One region of the Paenibacillus sp. FSL W7-1088 genome, then DNA from elsewhere that is predicted to be linked to it. Evidence: riboswitches for the same ligand, from Rfam matches in the RefSeq annotation. Region 1 holds a riboswitch; each other region holds the start of a gene.
The links. Region 1 has a riboswitch for S-adenosylmethionine ahead of metA (homoserine O-succinyltransferase). Riboswitches for the same ligand answer to the same signal wherever they lie in the genome.
Positions count from the first base shown of each region.

Region 1 (2,273 bases):
ATGTCGTCCACCGGAATAAATACACCGTTGTTTACCAACCGGATTTTCATTATTCATCTACTCCTTCTGCACCCGCCAAATGGGCGGATTTCATCAATATGGGCGCAAAAAGAACAGATCAGCCGGTCGGCAGCGGAGCCTGGAAGTCAGGACTGCGTTCGCTCTATAATCAAACGGAAGTAACGTCCCGCTGCCGGCATGCTGATATCAATTCTCTATGCAGTTTGTCGGAATTCGGCTGCCAGTCAGGCCTCGGGTCGCCATCCATTGAATATGTCACCTCTCACATAAGGGTTTATAACACTTGTCTAGTATACCGCTGGTACAGGGTCCTTTCAAGCGCAAAAATGTGTCGATTTCGCGCCCTGGAGCAGTGTATGACAACGGATGATGAACGGTTCCGATCCTGAGGAACATGCATAGAACTACACCTTGACGTGAGGGGATTAATGTCTTAAAGTAAAGGGTGAACCACACTAGTTTTTACAATTGAATAAAGCGAAATCTTATCAAGAGTAGGTGGAGGGACTGGCCCGATGAAACCCGGCAACCGGCGGTATACCGCACGGTGCTAATTCTTGCAGCGACCAAGTGTCCGAGTGACACTGTTGTAACTGAGAGATGAGAGAGGCGCATATCTATTTACATATGACCTTTCTCGGAATCCGAGGAAGGTCTTTGTTATATGCACCGACTTCTCAGCAGTGATTTTCGCTAAGGAACTTGAGCCTGCCGACAGCAATGTGGTTGCAATTCAGCGCCTGCAGGCAAGCTCATGGCAGCCTATAACTGTACGGATGCGAAGCGTATCGCACCTGCAGTGGCTGCATCTATTTATGCACAAGGAGGAGTTAGAACCACCATGCCAATCAAAATTCCAGACACACTGCCTGCCAAGGAAGTACTTGCAGGAGAGAACATCTTTGTCATGGACGAGACATCCGCTTATAAGCAGGATATCCGTCCGCTGCGTATCGCTATATTAAACCTGATGCCTACAAAGGAAACGACAGAAACACAATTGCTTCGTCTGGTGGGTAACACACCCATTCAGGTAGATATCGTTCTGGTTCATCCGAAGTCTCATACGTCCAAAAACACATCGCAGGAATATTTGGACTTGTTCTACAAAACCTTTGATGAGATCGAACACCGCCGCTTTGACGGCATGATCATTACAGGCGCTCCTGTAGAGCAAATGGACTTTGAAGACGTGAACTACTGGAAAGAAATCCAGGAGATCTTCGAATGGACCAAAACCAATGTGACTTCGACTATGCATATATGTTGGGCTTCCCAAGCGGGTTTATACCATCATTTCGGAGTTCCCAAAGTTCCGCTGGATGAAAAATGTTTCGGTGTATTCTCACATACGATCAACAGATCCAATGTGCAGCTGCTGCGCGGATTTGATGAAGTATTCAACGTTCCGCATTCCCGCCATACGGAAGTGCGCCGTGAAGATATTGAAAAAAATGATAACCTTGAAATATTGGCTGAGTCTGAGGAAGCAGGAATTTTCCTGGTTGCTACCAAAGACGGCAAACAGATTTTTGCAACCGGACATGCCGAGTATGATCCGCTTTCATTGAAATGGGAATATGACCGGGATGCAGCTAAAGGCATGAACATTGCGCTGCCTAAACATTATTTCCCGAATGACGATCCTTCCCGTGTTCCCCCGGCTACTTGGCGGGCACATGCAAACTTATTATTCTCTAATTGGCTCAATTACTATGTGTATCAAGAGACACCTTACGATATTGGTCCGCAAATCTAATCGACATTACAGGAGGATGCTGCAATGGAAGACAACAAGTTGAAAATCGAAAGCCGATTGGCCCAAATTGGGTCTATCAATGAACCGGTAACAGGCGCCATTAATTTTCCGATCTATCAATCCACTGCGTTTCGCCACCCCAAGCTTGGACAAAGCACGGGATTTGATTATATTCGTACGACCAATCCAACCCGTAAAGTGTTGGAAGAAGCAGCGGCAGCGTTGGAATCCGGTGACGCCGGATTTGCCTGTAGCTCCGGCATGGCTGCCTTGCAAACGATTTTCGCCTTATTTGGACAAGGGGATCATCTGATTGTATCGCTGGATCTGTACGGCGGAACGTATCGTTTGCTAGAGCGCATCCTATCTAGATTTGGTGTGACGGCAAGTTACGTCGATACCAATGATCTGGCAGCTCTGGAAAGTATTCGTCAGCCGAATACAAAAGCGGTATTTATTGAGACACCAACCAATCCATTAATGATGATTACGG
Region 1 covers NZ_CP150216.1:2,074,413-2,076,685, forward strand. Annotated here, with positions in the region: gene corA (magnesium/cobalt transporter CorA) at 1-50, opposite strand, end outside; SAM riboswitch class I at 504-628, shown strand; gene metA (homoserine O-succinyltransferase) at 863-1,780, shown strand; gene MKY42_RS09630 (aminotransferase class I/II-fold pyridoxal phosphate-dependent enzyme) at 1,805-2,273, shown strand, end outside.

Region 2 (2,273 bases), 3.3 Mb from region 1:
ATCAAGTCCCTGATCCACTAACTCTTTAATGGTGAGATTAATCTCATCTGACTGTCCCTCGAACCGAACGGTCAGCTGTCCATAGGGAACTTGTTTGATGGTTGAAATGGTGCCTTGCAAAATGGCGAAATCCACTCCTGTTTTACGAACCGTTCTGGACAAAATCGCCTCATAGGTTTTATTGCCCAGGAAGGATATTTTCACAAGCTTAGAAGCTCCGTCCGTCTGTAATGAGACATCTGCACTCGCCAGAGCGGTCTCTTCCAATGCAATTCCAACCTCATGGTCCCGCATCATAAAGTCACGCGTAATGGCATGCTGTGGCTTGAGGAATACTTCCGTCACCGGCCCTTGCTCCACGATGCCTCCCTGATGGATAACCGCCACCTGATCACAGATATTCTGGATCACGTGCATCTCATGGGTGATTAGCACAATCGTGAGGTTGTACTTTTCATTGATATCCAGCAATAACTTCAGAATCGAATCGGTTGTCTGGGGATCAAGTGCCGATGTGGCCTCATCACACAACAGCACGTTCGGATCACTCGCGAGTGCTCTCGCAATACCGACCCTTTGCTTCTGTCCGCCTGACAGCTGGGCCGGATATTTATTGCTGTGGTCCTCCAGCCCAACCAATGCGAGCATTTCCTTCACTTTCCGATCAATGGCAGCCTTGGGCGTATTAACGAGCTTCAAAGGAAAAGCCACATTATCATATACCGTAGCTGAGGATAACAGATTAAAGTGTTGAAAAATCATGCCGATCTTACGCCGTTGTTGTTGCAAATCGGACTTATTGAGATCGGTTAGGTTGATACCATCAACCCAAACCTCGCCTGCCGTGGGGCGTTCGAGCAAATTGATACAACGGATCAATGTACTCTTGCCTGCACCGGAATGACCGATAACTCCAAATATTTCACCCTTGCGGATATTCAAATTTAGTTCCGATAAGGCCGTCGTACTTTTTGAACCTTTACCGTACGTCTTGGTTAAACCTTTTAATTCAATCAAAATTACTGCTCCTTCCCACTGCCTACATGTATCTTTACCCGAATGAAAGGAAAACTCCCCTTCATCGTACAAAAAAAGAGCCCTTTTGCAGAAACAAAAAGGGCTCTTCACGTGAAAGATTATACCTTCTCATCTGCCAAAATCGTGCCCTGCACCATTTTGTAGGAATTAGCACCTAACATCTATAAAGTATGACACAGCTGTCATGCAGTTATAAATCGGTTGCCGGGCTTCATCGGGCCTGTCCCTCCGCCGCTCTCGATAAGAAATATTTAATTTATAAGTTCAGTAGTAGTTATAATGTTAATGTCATAAATGTTAATTCCATCTAACTGTCAATCAGGAACTCAGTATAATCCAAGTATTCCGATTTGTCAAAGGCAAATATTACAATTCAAATCACTTTGGCGGTTGAGCCACTCCCTGCTTATGCCACTTCTTGTTGATGTAGCCGTACGCTGCTTTTAACGTCTTACATACCATGTCTACGCCCTCGCGGAGTTCCAAAAGATGCTGATCCAGGTCCTCCAGCTTCACTTTCCCCTGCAAAGTTTGGTGTAGCTGCCACAGATCATCCTGCATTTCGGAATTCATGTAATGAATCTCCATGTTTCGTCGTTTACGTAATTTGCTCATTGGCTCACGGTAGGAATCTTTAATCTGGATGAGTTCGTTGGCAAGAACATAATGCTGCTTGTCATATCCGAACTGTCTTAATACGGTAAAGTAAGAATAATGTGTTTTAACGTTGGTTGTGTTCAGCTCAAACATTTCATTCAACACTGTACCTAACTTATCCAGAATGGCAAAACATCGGATGAAGCCATCCTTATAGAAATAGACGTAACGGGCATACTCTGCTTTTTCTGGTAATGTCATATCATCCGTAGAGCCCGCTTTGACTTTCTGACGGAAATGGGAAGCTGCAAAACAGCTTTGCTCCAGTTCATCCAGCGAAGAGATCAGTCCCTGGGTCCATATATACAGTTTACGAAAATCATGGGTAGGATCATGGTCCACATGCATCTGTCGCTGAAATAGCTCAAGCGTATCCGCCATCGCCTCCATCGCGTCCTTAAGTATGCCTTCGTTCTTACGTGGCTTTTCACCCAGCAACGTTCGCAGCATATATAGCCTCCTCTTTCCACTCTGCAGATCATAAAATAATAATAATAATAATTCATCATATTAAACAAAATCGGAATCAGAGTAAACGTATGACCGCTGCTTACAATAGGGTGCCCTGACACGCCTGA
Region 2 covers NZ_CP150216.1:6,031,212-6,033,484, forward strand. Annotated here, with positions in the region: gene MKY42_RS27185 (methionine ABC transporter ATP-binding protein) at 1-1,017, opposite strand, end outside; SAM riboswitch class I at 1,144-1,285, opposite strand; gene MKY42_RS27190 (Cthe_2314 family HEPN domain-containing protein) at 1,417-2,145, opposite strand.
Region 2: it holds a riboswitch for S-adenosylmethionine, as region 1 does, so the genes downstream of both, MKY42_RS27185 (methionine ABC transporter ATP-binding protein) here and metA (homoserine O-succinyltransferase) in region 1, are expected to answer to the same signal.

Region 3 (2,273 bases), 3.0 Mb from region 1:
AGACCAGATCTTTGACCGCATGTCCTTCCCGGATATACTGTCTGCGGAACATATACTGTGAAGCACTGATGCTCATCCATACCGCAACAACAGCCAGACCTGAAATGGAAACCAGTGTAATATATACGGTACCTGGCGCAATGATACTGGACAGCAAAGCCAGACCGCCCCCAACCATACTGATCAAGAGCGCATTCAGCGGCACACCACGTTTGGTCAATGTGGCAAACCATGGGGAGATCGTCTTTTTATCAGCCAGAGACCAGAGCATCCGTGAAGATGCATACAACCCCGAATTAGCCGCAGACAGAATCGCCGTCAAAATAACAAAGTTCATAATGTCTGCTGCATAGGGTACTCCCACCCGCTCCATGACCGCCACAAACGGACTTTCGAGCACACTCGCATCCGACATCGGAAGCAGTGCCGAGAGAATGACAATTGTTCCGATGAAAAAGATAATTAAACGCCACAGTGTGGTATGGATCGCTTTTGGAATCGTCTTCTCCGGATTCTCTGTTTCCCCGGCAGCAATCCCAATCAATTCGGTACCCGAGAACGCAAAGTTTACGGCAAGCATCGTCATTAGTATCGCAGTAGCCCCATTGGGGAACCAACCCGATGCTGTAATATTGGATAGAAACGGTGCAGGTTCCGAATCTGCCATTGGAATAATACCAAATACGGCTGCGCCCCCAAGAATAATGAAGACTACAATTGTAAGGACTTTAACTGCGGAAAACCAGAACTCCGATTCCGCAAAAAATTTGACAGTCAGCGCGTTGAACAGGAAGATCATAAGCGCAAACAATGCGCTCCAGATCCAAACATTCACTGAAGGGAACCAGCGCTGCATCAACAGCCCGGCCGCTGTAAATTCGGAACCGAGGGCAACCGTCCAGGTTAGCCAATACAACCAGGCTACTGTGTATCCTGTTGCTGGTCCGATGTATTTTGCCGCATAGCTATGAAACGCCCCTGTCTCTGGCATATGAACAGAAAGTTCACCTAAACAGAGCATGACCAGATAGACGACAATCGCTCCGATCAGATAAGACAGAATAGTACCGATCGGTCCTGCCTGCTGGATGGTATAGCCCGAACTTAGAAATAACCCTGTACCGATGACTCCACCGAGTGAGAGCATAACTACATGCCGTGCCTGCATTTTACGTTGAAAATGCCCTGTATCTTTGTTGTTATTCATGCCTGCTCCCCTACTTCTTCATCCAGAAAACAACAAAACAAAAAGACACACTCTTCCTGAAGAGTGCGCCGTTACTGACAAATAAAAACAAACGCTCCTATCTATCAGGCTGTTCACCCGCTGGAATTAGCACAGTATCCTTCAGATCTGTTGCTGAGGTTTCTAAGGGCCAGTCCCTCCACCTCTCTGGATAAGAAAATGATTTTTTATAAATATAGCGATCTATCATGTTTGTGTCAACTATTAAATATCATCATCCACTTTGTAGAGTAAAGAGAATCTTATTCCTTGTGATTAATCCGTCGATGATCCAGAATCTTTAATATTCAGTTTCACATCATAGGTTACGGGAACGTGACTGAATGTTTCATCCCAATCTTTTTTCACTTTTTTCCACACCTTCGGATATTTGATCCTCAGCTCTTCACCAAATCCGGCCACGTCCACCCGATAGGTACGCTGCATTTTATTCATAACCTGCTGTATTTGTTCTTTGATTGTATCCGCAAACTGTATCTCCAATTTACGAATATACTTGTCCGTTGAAGGGATTTCCGGGGAACTCCAATCTTCCATGAGTTGGCCTTCTGATTCAATCTTTACATGAAAAGAGATGTTGTTGCCTTGAACCAGTGGTATGATTTTACTCTTGGTAGACTTGATTTCATAGGTTACCGTATGGCCATTGGGTGGAGCGTATGATTTAACAGCTCCTTGCTGGGCCTTCCCTGTGATCCATGACAATCCTTCGAGTTCAATCTGATTTATAGAGCCGATCCATTTTTTCGTCTCTCCTTTGTAGATCCCTGCCCCTGAGAATTTATGCTCACCCTCGGCTGTAAGGACATTCTGCAACAAAAAGCTTGACCCGGACTGCATTTTCCCGTCAAGCTTCGCAAGAGACACAGGAGGAAGGATCTTGTTGGAACGGTACGAATTCCCTACCACTCCCTTTAAATAAAAGGCCGGAACTTCTCCCGGCTCTATAGAACTAAGAGCTTCGTGAGCTGTTCCATGGCTTACTAAAACCAGACAACTGGGGCGGATATCATTATCACGCAGAATA
Region 3 covers NZ_CP150216.1:6,307,129-6,309,401, forward strand. Annotated here, with positions in the region: gene mmuP (S-methylmethionine permease) at 1-1,207, opposite strand, end outside; SAM riboswitch class I at 1,302-1,404, opposite strand; gene MKY42_RS28505 (Ger(x)C family spore germination protein) at 1,502-2,273, opposite strand, start outside.
Region 3: it holds a riboswitch for S-adenosylmethionine, as region 1 does, so the genes downstream of both, mmuP (S-methylmethionine permease) here and metA (homoserine O-succinyltransferase) in region 1, are expected to answer to the same signal.